2 regions of the Sellimonas catena genome follow, and region 1 is predicted to be linked to the other one. Evidence: a T-box and tRNA genes for the amino acid it is inferred to sense, from the RefSeq annotation. Region 1 holds a T-box; the other holds one or more tRNA genes.
The links. The T-box of region 1 lies ahead of proS (proline--tRNA ligase). A T-box ahead of a tRNA ligase gene usually reads a tRNA of that ligase, here a tRNA-Pro.

Region 1 (10,482 bases):
TCCCCCGTCCACTCCAGCACCTGTTCCAGGATGTGGTGCGCCATTTCTTTCGGGTTGTTCAGGCTTGTTCCTCGGATGATAGTGTCCAGAAGAAATTCCTGCTCCCCTACCGGAAGCGCATCCATGATGCCGTCTGTAATCATAATGACGAAATCCCCGCTCTGCAAATGCTTATGTACGCTCTGGATTTCCAGATCCTGAATCACCCCGAGGGGAAGATTGGTAGAGCAGACCCTCTCCACTCCATTTTGATGGCGGATAAAAGTTGTGGACGCCCCTGCTTTTAAAATATCCACAGTCCCCTCATACAAATCGAAAATACTGATGTCAATGGTGGAAAAACGGATCTCCTCCCGGCCGATCACCAGCGCCGTATTCATCATCTCCAGAGCTGTCCGCGCCGGAAATCCCGCCTCCAGAAGTTCCTCCAGCATATCCACTACCATGGCGCTCTCCCGGTATGCCTCCTCTCCGGAACCCATGCCGTCAGAAAGAACCGCTCCCTGTTTTCCTGCCGGAAGCTCCATCATGGAAAAGCTGTCCCCGGAAATATCCGCGCACCCCTTTCCGATCTTTGCCACTCCCTGAAGCGTATAGTAGTGCTGCATCTCCAGGAAAACAATGGTCGCATACTCCTGCCCCAGCGATCTTCTCTCGTCTTTTGCCGGCTCCATGATCCGTCCGGTGCAGGCCGACAGCACCCGTGCCAGTTCTTTCGTGCTGACGCACTGTCCTTTCCCCGCCTTTGCGGTCAGATGGATTTCATATCTTCCCTGCGGTGTCATCAAAAAGACCATGCTCAGTATCCGCATATTCTCGTTTTTCAGCTTTGTCCTGATCCGCTTTTCCAGACGCTCATCCGAAAAAATGCTCGCGTCCAGCTCCCTTGTCGCATGCCGGATCAGTCGCGCAAAGGCGTCCAGTTCCACCGCGCATCCTTCTCTGCTCTGTACAATACGGTTGGTCCAGAACATCGCCTGCTTGGCATCCTGAAAGGTTTCCATCGTCTCACGCAGAAACCGCGGCGCCAGGATACAGTATCTTTGAAGCCTCTTTTTCAGATCCATATTCAGTTCCGCTCCGTATTCATCCGCAGTTTTTAAAATTTCATATACCATCTGATGCGTCCGCACCCTGTTTTCTCCCAGACACCAGGACCGGTTTTCACAGTTTCTGCACACGTTCTCAGATACCCTGGAAAACATTTCTTCCACCTCGCCGGAGGTAAACTGCCCTTTCCTTTCTTCCATTCTGAAAAACGTATCCGCCAGATGCTCCAGCGATCTCCCGAATTTCTCCATCTGCTCCACATAAGGATTCATCATACAACTCTTCTTTTCCATCTTCTGCCCCTTCTTATATCTGTATCGTGAAAAGACTTTGCCTGAATAGAATAAAAAACAGCTTCGGGAAATCAGTCTTTCCCAAAGCTATCTTCTGTGTGCAATGTCATATCATTATTCCTCAGCTTTAAAGAGAATTTCATTCTCCTTTACCATGCCGAGCTTGTCTCTGGCCGTATCTTCGACGTACTCATCCGTCCCTACATATTCTTTGTACTCTTCGATCTCTTCTGTGCGCTGCTTCTCTGCCTTCTTCTCTTTTTCCAGCTCTGTGATCTGCGCATTTTTGTCTTGCAGTTCAGCTCCGAGCGAAATGCTGTGCACGGTCGTCACCGCCGTAAGCACAAGCAGAATACAGGATATAAATACAACGCTTCCTTTATATCTGGAAAACCGCGGTCCCTTCTGAGACGTGCGTGTTTTTTTCTTAAAAATCTTCATCTTTACCTCACCGTAGATTCAGGTTGTTCCAGGTTATACATATAATAGTATCCTTTTTCCCACGATTAATCAACTCTTTTTCCGTGTTTTCCAGTTTTTTTCTCAAAAATCTTTCCGCAGAACTTGCCGGTTTTTGACAAAACCGCAAAAAAGGCGACTGCTCCTGCCACAGTTCCCGCGATAAAGTACCACCGGATTTCTCCGGAACTTGTCTGAAAGATTTCGCCAAACAGATAGAATCCGCAAAACAGCCAGTACAGAAAATCTTCGGCGGAAACGACAATAGAATGATGCCGGATAATCCTCCGGAAAAGACGCAGCACCTCATATACCCCACAGAGGAACATCCCTGAAAAAAATGCTCTTAAAAATGCATCCGCCTCGACTCCCAGCCTGCTCATCGCCCGCCTCCTAATGGAACAGGCGCGCAAGAAGTTTTCCGCCCTGTTTGGTCGTCTGTTTCATATCTGAATATGTAATGCTGTCAATATTTCCGGAAAGGTCGACTTCTCCCTTTTCCAGACTGAGCCGGTTGACATGGAGGTCGCTCCCTTTCACCATCATCATCCCCTGTTCTGTCTCCAGGAGAATCTCATTCAGATCAAAGGACAGGACATCCAGCACTCCGGTCACAAGACTTGTCTTTCTGTTATTGACAACCAGTTTGTGTGCTTTCCGGACCTGTGCCTCTTCTGTAACGCTCATCATACTGCTGCTCATCATCATCTTCTCTCAACCTCTCTTTCGTTGTCAGCCTGTCTGCTTCTTCCAACGTGCTTCTGAGATATACTATGAATCCGCGCCCGCCTTTATTCCTTTTCTGAATTAAATATAACGGAAAAGCTCTTTTGCCTCTTCCTTCTTCGTCGTATCCTGAATATCCAGTACTTCCGCCTTTACTGCTTTCGTGCCGAACTGAATCTCGATCACGTCACCTTTTTTTACCTTTGTAGATGCCTTCGCCGGCTTGCCGTTTACCGTAACTCTGCCCGCGTCGCACGCTTCATTTGCAACGGTGCGCCGTTTGATCAGACGTGAAACTTTTAAAAATTTGTCCAGTCTCATAACTGCCTCCTGTATCTTTAATATAGTAACAAAATAGAGGGCCTGACAGCCCTCTATTTCCGTTCATAAATATCTTATGCGTTGATTGCGTCTTTTAATGCTTTTCCAGCTTTGAATTTAGGAGCTTTGCAAGCTTCGATCTTCATAGTCTTTCCTGTCTGAGGATTTCTTCCTTCTCTTGCTGCTCTTTCGCTTACTTCAAAAGTACCAAATCCTACTAACTGGATCTTTCCGCCAGCTTTTAACTCGTCTGTTACAACGTCGATGAATGCTTTTAATGCTTTTTCAGAATCTTTTTTGGAAATTTCTGCCTTTTCTGCCACTGCTGCGATTAATTCTGTTTTGTTCATAAATACTTATCCTCCTATTGTCCCGTTATAAAAGTATCTTTCTGATCTGTCATGATCTAACTTTCAAAACCCCTGATTTCTATGGGTTATCTTCATTAAAAGTTATAACGGTTTCTTGTATATTTGTCAAGTGAATTATAGTGCTGCGCCCCTGTTTTCCGCAGGTTTCACAAAGTTTTCTGATATTTTAAAGCATATTGTCGATCATTTCCAGAACAGCTTTCCCAAGAGCCTCTGACTTGGCATCTGCGTCCTCAAGAGAAGTGCCCTTGATGCCATAGTAGAACTTCACTTTCGGCTCTGTTCCGGATGGTCTTACGCAAAGCCATGCGTCGTCTGTCAGATCGTAGTAGAGAACATTGGACTTCGGAAGTCCTGTTGCTGTCACTTCGCCTGTTGCCAGATCTTTGATCGTATCTGCGTTGTAATCACGGGCTTTTAATACCTGGTATTCTCCCACTTTGACCGGAGGATTATTCCTCAGCGTCTCAAGAATCGCCTGGATCTTTTCCAGTCCTTCGATTCCTTTCATTGTGATGGACTGGATACTGTCCTTGTAGTAGCCGTATTTGTTATACATATCGATCATGGCATCCCACAGTGTCTTGCCCTGTGTCTTATAGTAAGCCGCTGCCTCGCACAGTGCCATGGTTGCTACAATCGCGTCTTTATCTCTTGCATGGGTTCCGATCAGACATCCGTAGCTTTCTTCAAAGCCGAATACATACTCGCCCTTTCCTGTCGTTTCAAATCCGAGAATCTGCTGTCCGATGTACTTGAATCCTGTCAGAACTTCGATCAGTCTGAGGCCGTATGACTTTGCAATGGCGTCTGCCATATTGGTCGTAACGATCGTCTTGATCAGGCAGCCGTCCTCCGGCAGTCCTTTTAACGCCTGTCTCTGACTGATCTCATATTCAGCAAGAAGGCATCCGGACATATTTCCTGTCAGCACCTTATACTCGCCGGACTTCGTATCTTTTACATAAACACCAAGACGGTCAGCATCCGGATCTGTCGCAAGAACAAGATCTGCGTCCACTTCCTTTGCCAGTTTCAGTCCAAGTTCAAATGCCTCTTCTGATTCCGGATTCGGGTAGGATACCGTCGGGAATTCGCCGTCCGGCAGCTCCTGCTCTTTTACTACATATACATTTTCAAATCCGAGCTCTTTTAATACTCTTCTTGCAGGGATATTTCCTGTACCGTGAAGAGGGGAATATACGATCTTGAGCTCTTTGCCGACCTGATCAATGGCATCCTGATGCAGTACCTGTTTTTTCAGCTCCGCGATATAAGCATCGTCAATCGCCGCTCCGATGACTTCGTAAAGGCCTGCTTCTTTGGCAGCCTCTTTGTCCATCGTCTTAACAGTGGCAAAATCTGTCACTGCCTTTACCTCGTCCATGATACCTTTGTCGTGAGGAGGTGTAATCTGCGCGCCGTCCTCCCAGTATACTTTATATCCGTTGTATTCCGGCGGGTTATGGCTTGCTGTGATATTGATTCCGGCAATGCATCCTAACTTTCTCACCGCGAATGAAAGCTCCGGAGTCGGTCTGAGACTTTCAAATACATAAGCCTTGATTCCGTTTGCCGCAAGGCAGAGCGCTGCTTCATCCGCAAATTCCGGGGACATCCGTCTGGAATCGTATGCAATCGCAACGCCCTGTGCCTGCGCACCTTTTCCGGCGATGTAGTTTGCCAGTCCCTGGGTTGCCTTACGTACCGTATAGATATTCATACGGTTCGTTCCTGCGCCGATGACTCCGCGGAGTCCTGCTGTACCGAACTCCAGATCCTTATAAAAACGGTCTTCGATTTCTTTTTCATTGGATTCGATCTCTTTTAACTCTGCTTTTGTCTCAGCGTCAAAGTATGTACTTGTCAACCATTCATCGTATTTTTCACGATATCCCATATCTTTGTACCTCCTGATTGGTCTTCTATGCTGTCTATTATACACCACTCTTATCTAAATGGAAAGAAAATATCTGTTCTAAAAACGCCTTCTTTACCTCGTTCTGCTCAATGGAAAGCCGCAGTTTTTCGACACTTTTGGAAGAAATCCATGCTTTGTTGGAATTATAGTACGTGTTGGCGCATTTCCAGAATTTCTCCGGATAGGAAAGCCGGAGCGCAATGTATTCTTTTTCTTCTTCTCTGAGGGGATTGACCGCACAGTATGCCCGCAGAATCTCCGCACCGAGTTTTTCATTCCACTGATGCTTTTCCATAACTTTCCGGAGAAAATAATAAAGATCCGACGGCTGAATGTCTCTGCCCACATGTTCAAAGTTCACCACTGTCATGCCGTCCGGAGCAATCAGAATATTGTGGTAATTGTATTCTCCGTGGACAAAACTTCCTTTTTCTCTGCTCTGTTCCATCAGCTGCCGGTAGGCCGAATCCTCAAGACGCTGCTCCACCCTGGCCGCCACGCAGTACATAGCCTCAAAATATTCCAGGAATCTGCTTTCAAACTCCCCTTTGATTGTCTTTTTCCGGATAAAATTCCATACTTTCTTCAGTTCTCTGTTATGTCTGCGGTACTCATCCACAAGATCCGGTTCCCGGAATCCTTCCCTGCACCGGGGAAATTCCATCAGCCTGTGAACTTTGGCCAGCAGCTTTGCCGACTCCAGAATTTCCGAGTGTTTCCGGACGTCGCACTCTCGTCCCTGATACCACGCTTTCAGATAATAAGATACCCCGTCCTCAGAGACTGTCAGAAACTCTCCTTCTTTATTCGGAATCAGCTCATCGCACTTCAGATGTTCCTGATTTTTCATCGCTTTATGGATTTCATTCATAACTAAAATGCGCGGCTTTGATAATGCCGCCTGTTTCAAAAGCATCAGACCCCGATCCGTCTCACACAGGATGGCACCCCTCACTTTTCGGACATTGTCCACTTGTATCGGATATTGTTCCAGTACCTCTAAATCATAATCACCCATAACTGCCCCCTGCCTTCTGATTCAATCGTCTTTCTAGCTTATGAATGCGGGGGATTAAATAGAACCGGTTCAATCATTCTCCTCCAGCATGGCGGGCGGAAACTGCATAAAGACAGCCGTGATAATGCTGGTGTACGCCAGCTATCACGGCTGTCTTTTTGTTTTGTATCTTTGTACTATAAATGATTCATATTGGCCGCCCGTGTAAGCAGGTAGTCTTTTTGATTTTTCTCCGGATCTTCCAGCACCTCTTCAAGAAGAGCATTCAAAATCTCTCCCATCTGCGGTCCCGGACTGATTCCGGCATCGATCAGATCTTTCCCTGTCACGGCGAGTTCTTTCAGCGATACACATTCGCCCTCATCCACAATCTCCTGGAAGCACTTTGCAACGCCTTCGATATCTGAAATCTTGTCTTCTCTGTGATACAGGCTCTGTGCCAGAGTATCTGCCATCCGGATTTCCAGATAGTAAGGGAACAGATCTTTTCCGATCTTGTTCACCGCCCTGCGGACCAGTCTCCGGTTCGGCGGCATCCGGTAGTCATGGTAGTAGACAAGTTTTGACACCTTCCGGATCGTATCATTATCAAATTTCAGCCGTCGCATGATCTCTTTTGAAATCCGTTCGCTTCCGATGGCATGTTTCTTGAAATGGGCAGTTCCGTCCGGATCCATCGTCTTGTATTCCGGCTTGCCCATGTCATGGAACAGCATGGAAAGGCGGAGAATCCGGTCTGCGCGGATATGCTTTAATGCCTCCACTGTATGCACGCCTACGTTATACATATGGTGCGGCGTCTCCTGTGTTGTCTCCATCATCCGGTCAAATTCCGGAAGAATCACTTTGGTGATGCCAAGTTCCCACGCCGTCAGCATCTCTTCCGGGTGCGGTGACACGAGAAGCTTTACAAGCTCGCTCTGAATCCGCTCCGCGCTGATTTTGACAAGGGTTCCGGCAAGCGCGCCCGCTGCCTCCTTTGTCTTCTCTTCCATGGAAAATCCAAGCTGTGCTGAAAATCGGACAGCCCGCAGAATCCGGAGTGCATCCTCCGTAAACCGCTCACGGGCATCTCCCACGCACCGGATGATCCCTTTTTGCAGATCCTCCTGTCCTCCGAACAGGTCACAAAGGCCGTCTTCATCGTTGTATGCCATGGCATTGATCGTAAAATCCCGTCTCTTGAGGTCTTCTGCAAGCTTTCCTGTAAACCAGACTTCTTTTGGGTGCCTTCCGTCTTCGTACTCGCCATCAATCCGGTATGTCGTTACTTCAAATCCTTCTTTTTCTGCCAGAACAGTCACTGTGCCGTGCTCGATTCCGGTATCCACCGTCCGCCGGAAGATCTGCTTGATCTCTTCCGGCTTTGCGGACGTTGTGATATCCCAGTCCTCCGGCTCCCTTCCCAGTATCGAGTCTCTGACACATCCGCCCACTGCGTACGCGTCAAAGTCCTGTTCTTTGAGCTTTCGGATGATCCACTGCACTTTTTCCGGCAGTCTGATCCTGACCTGTTCCATTTTAGTATGCTTTACCCCAGAAAACTTTGTGTTTTGCCGGTTTTCCGCAGTAAATACATCTGTCGGAAATCGGCTCTTCATCTTCGATCAGACATCTGGATCCGGCTCCGCCTGTCTCTGCCTTGATCGCTTCTTCACAGCTTTCATCTCCACACCACATCGCTTTGATGAATCCTCTGTTGTCCTTGAATTTTGCAACCATTTCATCCATGGTCTCTGCCTCGTCGATGTGGCCGTCCAGGAATGCTTTTGCTCTTGTATACATATCCTGCTGAATTGTCTCGAGAAGTTCAGCCAGTGCTGCCGGTACCTCGTCGATTGCTACAACAGTCTTCTCTCTTGTGTCACGTCTTACAAGGACTGCCTGACCGTTTTCGATATCTTTCGGTCCAAGTTCCACACGTACCGGAATTCCAAGCATCTCCTGCTCGCTGAATTTCCATCCCGGACTCTTTTCGGACTCGTCGATGTCTGCACGTAATCCTTCTGCGCGGATCGCTGCCAGCAGCTCTTCTGCACGGTCAAGAACACCTTCCTTGTGCTGTGCCACCGGGATCACGCGTACCTGTTTCGGAGCGATTCTTGGCGGAAGCACCAGGCCGCTGTCATCGCCATGTACCATAATGATCGCACCAATAATTCTTGTAGAAAGTCCCCAGGATGTTTCATAAACACTGTGGAGCTCATTGTTCTTATCCAGATATTTGATGTCGTATGCATCCGGGAATCCATTTCCAAAGAAGTGGCTTGTCGCGGACTGAAGTGCCTTTCCATCATGCATCAGCGCTTCTACTGTGTATGTGTCTTCTGCACCTGCAAACTTCTCACTTTCTGTCTTTCTTCCAGCTACATATGGAATCGCAAGAGACTCGCTGATGAAGTCTTTGTAGACCTTCCACATCATAAGTGTTCTCTCTTCTGCTTCCTCGTAAGTTGCGTGGATGGTATGTCCTTCCTGCCACAGGAACTCTCTGGAACGAAGGAACGGACGTGTCGTCTTTTCCCATCTCAGTACGGAATTCCACTGGTTCCATACTTTCGGAAGGTCACGGTAAGACTGCACGATACGGCTCCACAGATCACAGAACAGTGTCTCTGATGTCGGACGGATCGCATATCTTTCCTGTAATCTCTCTGTTCCGCCATGTGTCACCCATGCAGCTTCCGGAGCGAATCCTTCTACGTGATCCGCTTCTTTCTGAAGCAGATTCTCCGGAATCAGCATCGGAAGGTATACGTTCTCTACTCCTGTATCTTTAAATCTCTTGTCCAGATCTGCCTTGATATTTTCCCAGATTGCATATCCATTCGGCAGATAGTTCAGGCATCCTTTCACGCTGGAATAGTCGCAAAGCTCTGCCTCTCTCACCACATCCGTGTACCACTGAGCGAAATCTTCATCTCTGGATGTGATAGACTTTACAAATTTTTTGTTGTCCTTTGCCATGTCGCATTCTCCTCTCAATCAATATTTTTCACAGCTTCCAAGGACTTCTGCCCCCCTGTTTTTAAAACAAAGTTTCCTGTTAAACCAAGAGTTCCGCTCGCGGAACTCTCGCGCCGAGCGCGGTCGCTTTAGCGACAAGTTTCTGCTTCGCGCGAGTGCGCATCCCGCGGAGCGTGTTTATTTAACAGGGAACGAAGTTTCCTGTTAAATAAACAAAAACACCGGGCATCCGTCCCAAACAGGGACCGGATGTCCGGCGGTACCACCCTCATTAACCACAAAATCTGCGGCTCACTTCATTGATCATTAACGCTGATAAAACGCTGTACTTTTCATACAGGAACTCCAGGTCCGGTTCAGCCGTGATCCGTCAAAGGCTCGCACCACCCGCCTCTTCTCTGAAACTTCTCTTAGGCTTACTATTCCCCTTCATCGTTCATTTATTCGGCTTTCGCCATGAAATTATTCAAATTTTACCCGAAAAAATCAAGAGTGTCAAGTAAAACGCATTGATTGCCACTATTTTGCCCGTTTTTGTGTTACTGTTCACACCGTACTCAGCAGAAGAAAGATGCAGAGTCATGCTTGCATGTACGATACATCTTCCTTCTGTTGAGTACGGGTGGAACTCATAACGTTTTTGTACATGGTATGTCATGGTTTTTACAATTTCTTTTTCTTTTCTTCTATGCTATGATTAGAAAAAGAAAGGAGTGCAGTATAATGAGTGAAATCACAAAACTACACACTTCTATGAAAATCACACCCTCCAGCACCGGAATCAATCAAAGAGTCCTTAATGAAATCTCCTCATTGGCCCAGAAGTACAACATTCGGCAAGTTATTCTGTTTGGCTCCCGTGCAAGAGGAGATTTTTCCCCAACCAGTGACATTGATCTTGCGGTAAGCGGCGGAAATATAGCCCGTTTTTCTTTGGATCTGGATGAAGAAACTTCTACGCTGTTAAAATATGATATTGTTGATCTGGAACGGGCAATGCAGCCCGAATTACGCGAGTCTATAAAAAAGGAGGGGAAAACACTCTATGAAAAAATATGATAATTTTTGTTCCGCTTTATCAAACATGAAGCAGATATATAAATATACTGAACCTTATGAATGATGATACGGTTATTCTTACTGGCTTGGTCGGGTTATATGAAATCTGTTTCGAGCAGTCATGGAAAATGATGAAAGAAATCCTTTCTATGCATGGTTATGAAGCCAGTGCAACAGGATCACCTAAAATTATTCTAAAAACTGCTTATCAGGCTGGTATGATCAAGGACGAAGAATTATGGCTACGCGCCTTACAGGAACACAATAATGTTGCACATTCATACAATGAAGACATTG
Region 2 (10,482 bases), on a different contig from region 1:
CATTAAATTCATGTAAAACTGTGCTTCTCTTGCGTAAATCCAACGTAAAATCAATGTAAAAAAACAGACGTGGCCATACTACTGTATCTCCTACGTCTGTTTTATAATCCACTGATTTAATGTCTCTTTTCCCCTTTATACCCCGGAATGATCATCACATCTTTTGTATACGATTTTTCTGATGGAATCGGTAGATAATTTAAATTCATCCGCAAGCGAATCTATACTATCTCCATTATGAAATTTATCCCGGATTCTTTCATTCCGTTCCTGATAATAGGTACGGGCCCCTGATACCGCTCCCCATCTTTTCTTTTCCTGCGAACGGGGAATATACACTGTTTCTCCCGACACATATTTTTGCAGTTCTTCAAGTAAATGATCCGGAATAATATCCCGAGCATTTCTATATCTCATGAAGAAATTCCTCCATGCTCTTATACTCGTGTATTTTTCCTCCCCCTTCTGTAATAATAGTTCGCATTTTCTCTTCCAGATGATCTGCATAGTCAGCAAATTCATTTAATCGATTCACATTATAATGTTCCATAAGCCCCATTCTCTTTATTCCAAAATCATCACATACAATGTTCAACTCTTGCTGAAGCAAAATTCCCCACATATAGGTCTTAACCGGATCATTCCTTCTGGAATAATATCGAATACGCAGCCATGTATAGGATAATTCCGCATACCAGTCAGCCAGCATCTGAAAGTCCGTATTGTAATTTAAACTATCTTTATCGACAGTACTTTCCTTTTCCAGAAACTCCCGTACAACGCACACTGCCTCATGGCACAACTTTCTTTGAACTTCCACATCAGACTCATCAATTACATTACGATATAACTCAAGAAATCTCTTTGGGACTTTTTTCATATCGGTAAGTTCTTCGATCTGATCGGTCTGAGATTTTCTAAAATATTGATGATTAGAAAAAGCTATCGCCTGAGCCAGATAATCCAATACATAACCTGCGCACATTTTCGCATCGCTTATCGCAGCAAACATCATTTCCGCAAAAATATTCTTTGCTTTTTCATAAGAACTCAAAGCACACTGCCTCATTTTCTCCGGATTTGAAAGATTTTCTGCCTGACGTCTTTTTAATTGTCTAAAACGTTCAGCATCTTCTTCTGTTCTGGCATACAGAATTTCTCCATCTGCAAGACAAGTTATATTATATTCTTCCAACTCAGCAAATTTTTCCAATCTCGCCCAGTCAATTCCCCAGATATCAAACCCTACCCCTTCCAGAATAAAGGTACGCCCAAAACGATATCCTCTTTCTGTAATCGGGACAAAATAGCTGACTGCCTTTACCTGATCATCTATTCTTAGTGTCGTATGAGAAACAACCAGTGCTATATCTTCCGGATATTCATTCTTTACCGCATCAATTACCCATTGTGTCACAAATTCTCTGTTTTCCATATTCCTCTTACCTCCTGCTTATTTTCCGGTTAACCGTTAATGTAATTATACAAGATGCTATTATTCAAATGATACATAAGAAATAAATGTAGAAATTCTTTCCTCTGAATAGCAATTGATGCTGAAACTTGATTATATCTTTACTATACTTTACTAGTTTTTAATCACCCTGTCATAAAGCTGCAATGAAATAGCTGAAAAACAGAAAACACAGTAAAAAACTTCTATGACACATCTCATACGAATTCTAATCTGGCAGAAAAGAACCACACTAATAATTGGAAAATGACTAAATTAAACAAAGGGAAAAAATATATGAAATACTATAGAACACAAAATAAAAAAGCCCGCTATTTCGGGCTTTTGCGACTGCGGATGACAGGAATCGAACCTGCACGTCATGGACACCAGATCCTAAGTCTGGCGCGTCTGCCAGTTCCGCCACATCCGCGTACATTAATCCGGCCTTATTTTGCAAGGCCTCAGATAAAAGAATAGACAAGCAGTACTGCTTGTCTAAAGTGAGCGTGCGGGGATTCGAACCCCGGACAACTTGATTAAAAGTCAAGTGCTCTACCGACTGAGCTACACGCCCGTATAATATAATTCAAACCTGGGCTAGTTGGATTCGAACCAACGAGTGCAGGAGTCAAAGTCCTGTGCCTTACCGCTTGGCGATAGCCCAACAGCCCATATTGGGACTAGGGTGGATACAGGGATTCGAACCCTGGGCCTCCAGAGCCACAATCTGGCGCGCTAACCAACTGCGCTATATCCACCATGAAACGTGCCTGCGGGGATTCGAACCCAGGACCTACGGCTTAGAAGGCCGTTGCTCTATCCAGCTGAGCTACAGACACATTGTATAGTTCTTAAAGCATATCCTGCTTTAAGAAAGCGGGTGATGGGAATCGAACCCACGTATCCAGCTTGGAAGGCTGGTGTTCTACCATTGAACTACACCCGCAGATCGCAATATTGATTCCTGTCTCTACCAGGAATCGGGGTGACAGGATTCGAACCTGCGGCCTCCTGGTCCCAAACCAGGCGCTCTAGCCAAGCTGAGCCACACCCCGTTTTTTCGTCTCATCTGTTTTTTCCTGACGACAAAAGTTATTATATATGAACTCCTGATATTTGTCAACAACTTTTTTCATTTTTTTCTACATATCTGATTTCACCCGTCACAGTGCCGTCTTCTGCCATCTCCAGAACAATATAACTCGGCAGCCGGTTCTCCTGCCGAGGGTAGGTAAGGCTGCCCGGATTCATGATAATCATGTCTTTTTCAAACTTCAGACAAGGCTTGTGTGTATGGCCGAAAATAACAATGTCCGCTCCTCTTGCTCTTGCCTCTCTTCTGAGATGATCCAGAGTCATGGATACAAAATAATGATGTCCATGTGTCATAAAAATTTTGTGCGTCTCCATCTGTATTTCCACTTCCGGCGGAAGCTCACCAAAGAAGTCATTGTTTCCGGCTACCACGTAGGCCGGGCATCCGCTTCCATACTGAATTTCCCACTCTCTTCCTTCAACATCACCTGCATGAAAGAGAAAGTCTACCGGTTTCTCCTGTTCCAGAACCTTCTCGAAATTCGTATGTATTTTATGAGTATCACTTACTACCAGGATTTTCTTTTTTTTCATCCACTATCTCTCCTCTATCATCTTCTTCATCTGCCGGAGCCCTCTTCCCCTGTGGCTGATTTCATTTTTCTTTTCCGGCGGAAGCTCTGCCGTAGTGCATCCGTACTCAGGCAGGTAAAAGATCGGATCATAGCCGAATCCGTGTTCACCTTTGATTTCATAGCCGACTCTGCCCTCGATTATACCAAGTGTTGTCTTCTCCTCTCCATCCGGAAAGACTGCTGCAATCGCACATACAAACCGTGCGCTCCTCTTTTCATCCGGCACACCCTCCATACGTCTTAGGAGTTCACCATTCTTGATATCATAGGAAGTATCTTCCCCCATGTATCTGGCAGAATAGATGCCCGGCTCCTTGTTCAGATAGTCGATTTCAAGCCCTGAATCGTCCGCCATCACAATATCGTCCGGCAGAAGCGCATGAACTGCTCTCGCCTTAATCAGCGCGTTCTCCTCAAATGTAGATCCATCCTCAACGATTTCCGGGTTCACCCCTGCCTCTTTCATGGAAAGTATCTCCATGCCAAGGTCTTTTAAAATCTCCCTGATCTCCACCATCTTATCGGCATTGCCTGTGGCAAATACAATTCTGCTCATCTTACTCTTCCTTCTTTCTCCTGTTTTTATACACCCTGCTCCTCTTTTTTCCTTCTTGGCGGCTTCGGCCCCATAAACTGGTAAAAATAGGTCTTGATCATTCCATTGTAAATCTTGCGGTTCTTATCCGCCTTTCTTCCAAACCACCGCTCTGTGTCCTCATAGCTTGTGATCATATAGGCCGACCAGTCTTTCAGCCCGCGGAAGCTCTTTCCAAAATCCTGATAGATCTGCGGGAGTGTCTCCTTTTCCTCCAGACGTTCTCCATAAGGCGGATTGGTAATAATGAATCCGTACGGCTTTGGATGTCTCAAATCCCTGACCGCCCTCTGCTGGAAGTGGATCAGATGGTCTACCCCTGCGTTTACCGCGTTTTTCCGGGCGGTACGGATGACTTCCGCATCAATGTCATATCCCTGGATGTCTGCGGTCACATCCTGTCTGATCCTGTCCTGCGCCTCCGTAGACGCCTCATACCAATGCTTTTTCGGGATCAGATTGCCCCAGTTCTCCGCAGTAAACTCCCGGTTCATTCCCGGCGCAATGTCTGCCGCCATCATGGCTGCCTCAATCACGAAAGTCCCGCTTCCGCAGAACGGATCTACCAGAATCCGGTCCCTCTTCCAGGGAGTAAGCAGAATCAATGCCGCCGCCAGTGTCTCTGAAATCGGAGCCTTTCCGCTCTGCGGACGATATCCCCTCTTGTGCAGAGATTCTCCCGTCGTATCAATCCCCACTGTCACAACATCTTTCTTGATAAAGACACGCACCGGATATTCACTTCCATCTTCCGGGAACCAGTTCTTATGATAATGTTCCTTCATCCGCTCCACCATAGCTTTCTTCATGATAGATTGGATATCAGACGGACTGAACAGCCGGCTTTTGACCGATGCTGCCTTTGCGACCCAGAATTTTCCGTTCTCCGGTATGTACTGCTCCCACGGGATCTGCTTCGTCCCCTGAAAGAGCTCTTCAAATGTACCCGCCGAAAATTCGCCCGCCTTCAGAAGGACCCGCTCTGCGGAACGCAGGAACAGATTTGCCCGGCACAATGCCAGCTCATCCCCGTAAAAGGACACCCTTCCGTCCTCCACCTGTGAAATCTCATAACCGAGATCCCGGATCTCTCTTTTGAGTACCGCCTCCAGGCCGAAGTGGCACGGTACAACGTATTCTATCTGCATATTGCTTCTCCATTTCCGATTTTCTTCTTACTATATCTTACGTGCTGTCCGCCCGCTTGTCAATAAAGTCTTTTTTTTACCAGATGCTGCCGTTCCGGACTCCCCACAAAAAAACCTCCCCGCTTTCTTAGTGATGAAAGCGGGGAAATTCTGTTTCCTGAGACCATATTCCTAATAGTTGCTGTTGTTGTAATCGCTGTAGTCCTTGGTATGACAGTCTGTTGTCTTATTTGTGTTTTTGTTTTTTGCAGCGTTTTTCGTACGGTCTGTCTGTTTGCTGTTCTGAGTGTGCATATTTCCGTAAGAAGAGCTGTAAGAATTGTTCTCGCTGTTGTTTTTGTTCATATTATTTGTGTTTTTGTAGTTTTTTGCCATTTCCATGTCCTCCTTATTGAATTATGGTACGCTTTTAGTATGCTCGGTTTAAACTAGTTTATACACTTGCGTTTTTCCAAAAAGTGGACAGGAAAAATAAGATTTTCTTCCGATTCTTTAGTATTTTTTAACATTTTGCTTGCTTTTTTCTTTATCTTATATTATACTAACTTTTGTAGAAAGCAGGCTTTCTACACCCCTTATTAATTATTTATACTCCCCTCAAAAGACCGGTGGCTCCCCCATCGGTCTTTTATTTTAAGTTTCTGAAATAAGGAGGTACTGCCGCACAGACAGTACCTCCTTTTCTTTTGTTATCGCCCTCCCATGATGCGGAGAACGAGAATAAGAATCAAAAGCGGCAGTGCAAATGGCAGCACAGCAGCAATCAAGCCGGTCACAATCGATACGATAATCAGAAAGACAATGATGACGCCGGCAAAAAACAAGAGTCGCTTCCACCATGTGTCAATCCCCATCAGGTGAAGAATCGGATGACGGATCTCCTTTTCTTCCTCTTCTTCTGTATACATACTCTGCCCGGAACCGTAGGCACCGGAGGTGCCGCCGTAGTAGTCCCGTTCATTTTCAGCGGAATTAATGATCGTGCGGGCAATCACCCAAGGATCGCCGAGCATATCCAGTATCTCCTGCTCCGTTCTGCCGTTTTTTATCTCGCTTCTTATATAAGAATCATAGTATTCGATATTCTCCTGAACCGCCTGCGCATTCAGATCGTTTTCGAGAGCTTCGCGCAGTTTATTCAAAAATTCGCTTCGATTCATCTCTTATACCTCAAAAATCAAATCCCCGTAAGACGGCATCGGCCAGATTTCCTTATCCACAATCATTTCCAGTCTGTCAACCGGAATTCTGAGTGCTTCCATGGCCGGAACTACCTGTTCGTGGAAGTATTCTGCCTGTACCTTCCCTTCTTCTTTGGTGGATGCCTCCTGTGTCACCTGCTCCAGTGTGGTGAGTGCTGCTTTTGCCTCTTTTAAGAGGCTGCTTGTTTCAACCAGAAGATCTCTTTGCACCTCAGCGTCTACACCTGCCTGTACCACTGCGTTGACAGTCTCAGCCAACGTCTTTGTTCCGCGGATTACCGCTGGAATAATGTGTTTGCTTGCAATATCAATCATCGTACGGGCTTCAATATTCACCGCTTTTGCATAGGCTTCATATTTGATTTCCGCACGGGAATCCAGTTCCGCTCTTGTAAATACATGGAATTTTTCAAACATTTCCACGTTTTTATCTGCTACAAGCGCCGGAATCGCGTCCACCATGGACGGAAGATTCGGAAGCCCTCTTCTTTCCGCCTCTTTTACCCATTCTTCTGAATAACCGTTGCCGTTGAACACAATCTTCTGATGCTCCGTCGCATATTCCTTGATCAGATCATGTACAGCCTGTTCAAAGTCCTCCGACTGTTCCAGAATGTCGCAGGCATCGCAGAGAGCCTCTGCCACAATCGTATTTAATACGATATTCGGCGCAGCCGCAGAATCTCTGGAGCCGAGCATACGAAATTCAAACTTGTTACCTGTAAAGGCAAACGGTGAAGTTCTGTTCCTGTCTGTCGCGTCCTTATTCAGACCCGGAAGCGCTTTAACGCCTGTCTGGAGCTTTCCGCCTTTAATACTGTGTGTCGCATTTCCAGAAATAACAAGCTGTTCCAGCACATCCTCCAGCTGTTCTCCAAGGAAGACGGAGATGATTGCCGGCGGCGCCTCGCTGGATCCAAGTCTGTGGTCATTTCCCGGATCTGCCGCAGACTCTCTTAAAAGGTCCGCATGTCTGTCTACCGCTCTGAGCACACAGAGAAGCATCAGAAGGAACTGAATATTCTCATGAGGTGTTTTTCCCGGATCCAGAAGATTTTTCCCGTCATCGGTTATCAGAGACCAGTTGTCATGCTTTCCTGATCCATTCACTCCTGCGAACGGCTTCTCGTGAAGCAGGCAGTGAAGTCCCTGCCGTTCCGCTACCTTTTTCAACGTCTCCATAATCAGCTGGTTGTGGTCAACCGCCACGTTGCACTCTACATAAATCGGAGCCAGCTCGTGCTGGGCCGGAGCAACTTCATTGTGCTGTGTCTTTGCAGTCACGCCCAGTCTCCAGAGCTCCTCATTGACTTCTTTCATAAATGCCGCGATCCTGGCGCGGATGCTTCCGAAATAATGGTCATCCAGCTCCTGTCCTTTCGGAGGCATTGCTCCAAAAAGTGTACGGCCTGTAAATACAAGATCTTTTCTTTTCAGATATTTTTGCCGGTCTACAAGGAAATATTCCTGCTCAATGCCGACCGACGGCTTTACGCGCTTTGACGTCGTATTTCCGAACAGGCGCAGAAAGCGCAGTGCCTGTTTATTAATTGCTTCCATCGATCTGAGAAGCGGTGTCTTCTGATCCAGCGCTTCTCCGGTATAAGAGCAGAAAGCAGTCGGAACATAGAGAATACATCCATTTTCGTCTTTCTTCACAAACGCAGGAGACGTAGGATCCCATGCAGTATATCCGCGGGCTTCAAATGTAGCCCGAAGTCCTCCTGACGGGAAAGAAGATGCATCCGGTTCCCCTTTGATCAGTTCTTTTCCCGAAAAGCTCATCAGCACCTTTCCATTCGCCATCGGTGCAGAAATAAAGGAATCGTGCTTTTCCGCCGTGACCCCGGTAAGAGGCTGAAACCAGTGCGTATAATGTGTGGCTCCTTTTTCTATTGCCCATTCTTTCATCTCATGGGCAATCACATCCGCTGTAGCAATATCCAGTTCTTTTCCCTCTTCGATCGTCCGTCTCAGCTCTTTGTAAATCTTCTTCGGCAGACGCTCCTGCATTACGGTATCGTTAAATACATTTTCCCCGAAAATCTCTGCTACATTGATCACCTTTTTGTTGTCCTCCATGCTTTCTCCTCCATATTCTTTATACAGAAAAAGGCACTCCATACAAGTGGAATGCCTTTTATTCTCTTGTTTCGATTATTCAGCTTTTCCAACAGAGCCGAATAATTCCATTTTTTCTTTTACTTTTTCAACGATAGCTTCTGCACCCGGTTTTAATAATTTACGAGGGTCAAAGCCTTTCTTTTCTTTGTCTTTACCTTCTTCGATGTATTTGCGTGTAGCTTCTGCAAATACAAGCTGGCATTCTGTATTTACATTGATCTTTGCCACTCCAAGGCTGATTGCCTTTTTGATCATGTCATCCGGAATACCTGTACCTCCGTGAAGTACCAGCGGCATATCGCCTGTAAGTTCCTGGATTGCATCAAGAGTTTCAAAGCTCAGTCCCTGCCAGTTTTCCGGATATACTCCGTGAATGTTTCCGATTCCGGCTGCAAGCATGTCAACGCCGAGATCAGCGATCATCTTGCATTCCTGCGGATCTGCACATTCGCCGGCTCCGACAACACCGTCCTCTTCGCCGCCGATGGAACCAACCTCTGCTTCCAAAGACATTCCTTTTTCCTTGCAGATGGCTGCAAGTTCTTTTGTCTTGGCTACGTTCTCCTCGATCGGGTAGTGAGAACCGTCAAACATAATGGAAGAAAAACCTGCTTCGATGCATTTCTGGCATCCTTCGTATGTACCGTGGTCTAAGTGAAGTGCAACCGGAACTGTGATTTTCATCTCTTCCAGCATGCCGTTAACCATTCCGACTACTGTTTTAAAGCCTGTCATGTATTTTCCGGCACCTTCGGACACACCCAGGATAACCGGGGATTTTGTCTCCTCTGCCGCTGTCAGAATCGCTTTTGTCCATTCCAGGTTGTTAATATTGAACTGACCTACTGCATAATGTCCTGCTTTTGCTTTTTTTAACATTTCTGCTGCTGATACTAACATAATTTTTCCTCCACTTCTCTAAGATATGACCCCCAGGGGAATCGAACCCCTGATTCCACCGTGAGAGGGTGGCGTCTTAACCGCTTGACCAGGGGGCCATGTGCCAGTGAAGAACACGTCTGTGTTACCTCACTTGCTTATTGTATACTATTTTTCCGAAATATACAAGTCTTTTTTTTCGTTATTTTCATCATTATTTTCAGACAATTCTTCGTACGGATGATGAATCAGCTCCTCGGCCTTTTCTTCCGGAACCATAATACACAGTTCCTGCTGTCTGTTTTTGATCCGTACCCTGTCAAATTCCCCTCCGAATTCTCCGTCCAGCGTCCATGGAATCTCTTCAAGGGACTCAAAAGTTATTGTTTTTGCTTTGATATTATAAATATAGGTGGAGTTTTTCTCCTTGCTCATCAAAGCGGCGACAATGCTCTGAAGCTCTAGAAGATTTTTCGGTGATCTGATAAGGGTTGCTTCAAATTCTCCGTCGTCAAACTCCACTTCGTCGCCGAACATATTGCGGAACCCTCCCATGGATCTGGAATTTGTCACGGAACAGAATAGAAAATCATCCTCGATCTCTGTCTCATCGTATGTCACCTTGACATGATAGGACGGAATATCAAACAGCCGTTTCGCACCTTCCAGCAAGTATGCCAGATGTCCGAGCATGTTCTTCATTTCCTGCTTCGTCTGATAGGAGACGTCGGTAAACAGACCGAAGGCCGCCACATACACGAAATAATCATCGTTGAACTGGCCGATATCACAATGAAACGGCTTGCCGTTGACCGCTGCGTCAGCCGCGCTCAAAAGATCTTTTGGAATATGAAGACTGTTCGCAAAATCGTTGGTCGTACCTGTTGGAATGTATCCGACCGGTATCCTGCTTCCCCGCTTCATCATTCCGGTAACAACTTCATCCAGTGTTCCGTCCCCGCCGCTGCACACGACGATATCATAATCCTCTTTGAATTTCATGACTTTTTTGTATGCATCGTGATAACTCTGTGTCGGATAAATCACAACTTCACATCCGCTTTTTACGAACAGATCCACGATGTCAGATAATTTCGGCTTCAAAAGCCCTTTTCCTGCATTGGGATTATAAATAAATAAAATCTTTTTCATCTCCTGCTGCCACCTTTACTAAAACCTCTTGCCTGTTTGCTGAAACGACAGGAAAAGGATGTTAACCTTCTTGACCGGCAACACCCTTCTCATTCTCTCCTGTTTCTATGTATGTCACGGAACTATCTTGCATGTTCCAGGAATTTCTCAATGCCATTTGCTGCTGCTTCTTCGTCGACGCCTTCTGCAACCACCGTCAGATCTTCGCCCCCGCTTAATTTCAGGCTCATCATGCCCATAATGCTTTTCGCGTTGA

Region 2: it encodes a tRNA-Pro, which carries the amino acid that the T-box ahead of proS (proline--tRNA ligase) is inferred to sense. The anticodon was not compared.

What each region holds. Positions count from the first base shown of each region.
Region 1 covers NZ_BSBO01000004.1:36,056-46,537, forward strand. Annotated here, with positions in the region: gene Selli1_RS02880 (SpoIIE family protein phosphatase) at 1-1,343, opposite strand, end outside; gene Selli1_RS02885 (FtsB family cell division protein) at 1,458-1,784, opposite strand; gene yabQ (spore cortex biosynthesis protein YabQ) at 1,850-2,185, opposite strand; gene yabP (sporulation protein YabP) at 2,196-2,504, opposite strand; gene Selli1_RS02900 (RNA-binding S4 domain-containing protein) at 2,610-2,864, opposite strand; gene Selli1_RS02905 (non-specific DNA-binding protein Hbs) at 2,924-3,199, opposite strand; gene Selli1_RS02910 (phospho-sugar mutase) at 3,387-5,120, opposite strand; gene Selli1_RS02915 (CotS family spore coat protein) at 5,158-6,159, opposite strand; gene Selli1_RS02920 (CCA tRNA nucleotidyltransferase) at 6,336-7,679, opposite strand; gene proS (proline--tRNA ligase) at 7,681-9,126, opposite strand; T-box leader at 9,364-9,568, opposite strand; gene Selli1_RS02930 (nucleotidyltransferase family protein) at 9,850-10,185, shown strand; partial or broken gene Selli1_RS02935 (HI0074 family nucleotidyltransferase substrate-binding subunit) at 10,172-10,482, shown strand, end outside.
Region 2 covers NZ_BSBO01000026.1:49,599-60,080, forward strand. Annotated here, with positions in the region: gene Selli1_RS12475 (CD3324 family protein) at 136-417, opposite strand; gene Selli1_RS12480 (hypothetical protein) at 407-1,435, opposite strand; tRNA gene Selli1_RS12485 (tRNA-Leu) at 1,806-1,886, opposite strand; tRNA gene Selli1_RS12490 (tRNA-Lys) at 1,958-2,030, opposite strand; tRNA gene Selli1_RS12495 (tRNA-Gln) at 2,049-2,120, opposite strand; tRNA gene Selli1_RS12500 (tRNA-His) at 2,141-2,214, opposite strand; tRNA gene Selli1_RS12505 (tRNA-Arg) at 2,222-2,295, opposite strand; tRNA gene Selli1_RS12510 (tRNA-Gly) at 2,332-2,402, opposite strand; tRNA gene Selli1_RS12515 (tRNA-Pro) at 2,437-2,511, opposite strand; gene Selli1_RS12520 (metallophosphoesterase family protein) at 2,576-3,085, opposite strand; gene rdgB (RdgB/HAM1 family non-canonical purine NTP pyrophosphatase) at 3,089-3,682, opposite strand; gene Selli1_RS12530 (THUMP domain-containing class I SAM-dependent RNA methyltransferase) at 3,709-4,869, opposite strand; gene Selli1_RS12535 (hypothetical protein) at 5,041-5,244, opposite strand; gene Selli1_RS12540 (DUF1700 domain-containing protein) at 5,559-6,029, opposite strand; gene Selli1_RS12545 (glutamine synthetase III family protein) at 6,033-8,153, opposite strand; gene fba (class II fructose-1,6-bisphosphate aldolase) at 8,229-9,095, opposite strand; tRNA gene Selli1_RS12555 (tRNA-Glu) at 9,122-9,193, opposite strand; gene Selli1_RS12560 (diacylglycerol/lipid kinase family protein) at 9,243-10,226, opposite strand; gene Selli1_RS12565 (HPr family phosphocarrier protein) at 10,349-10,482, opposite strand, start outside.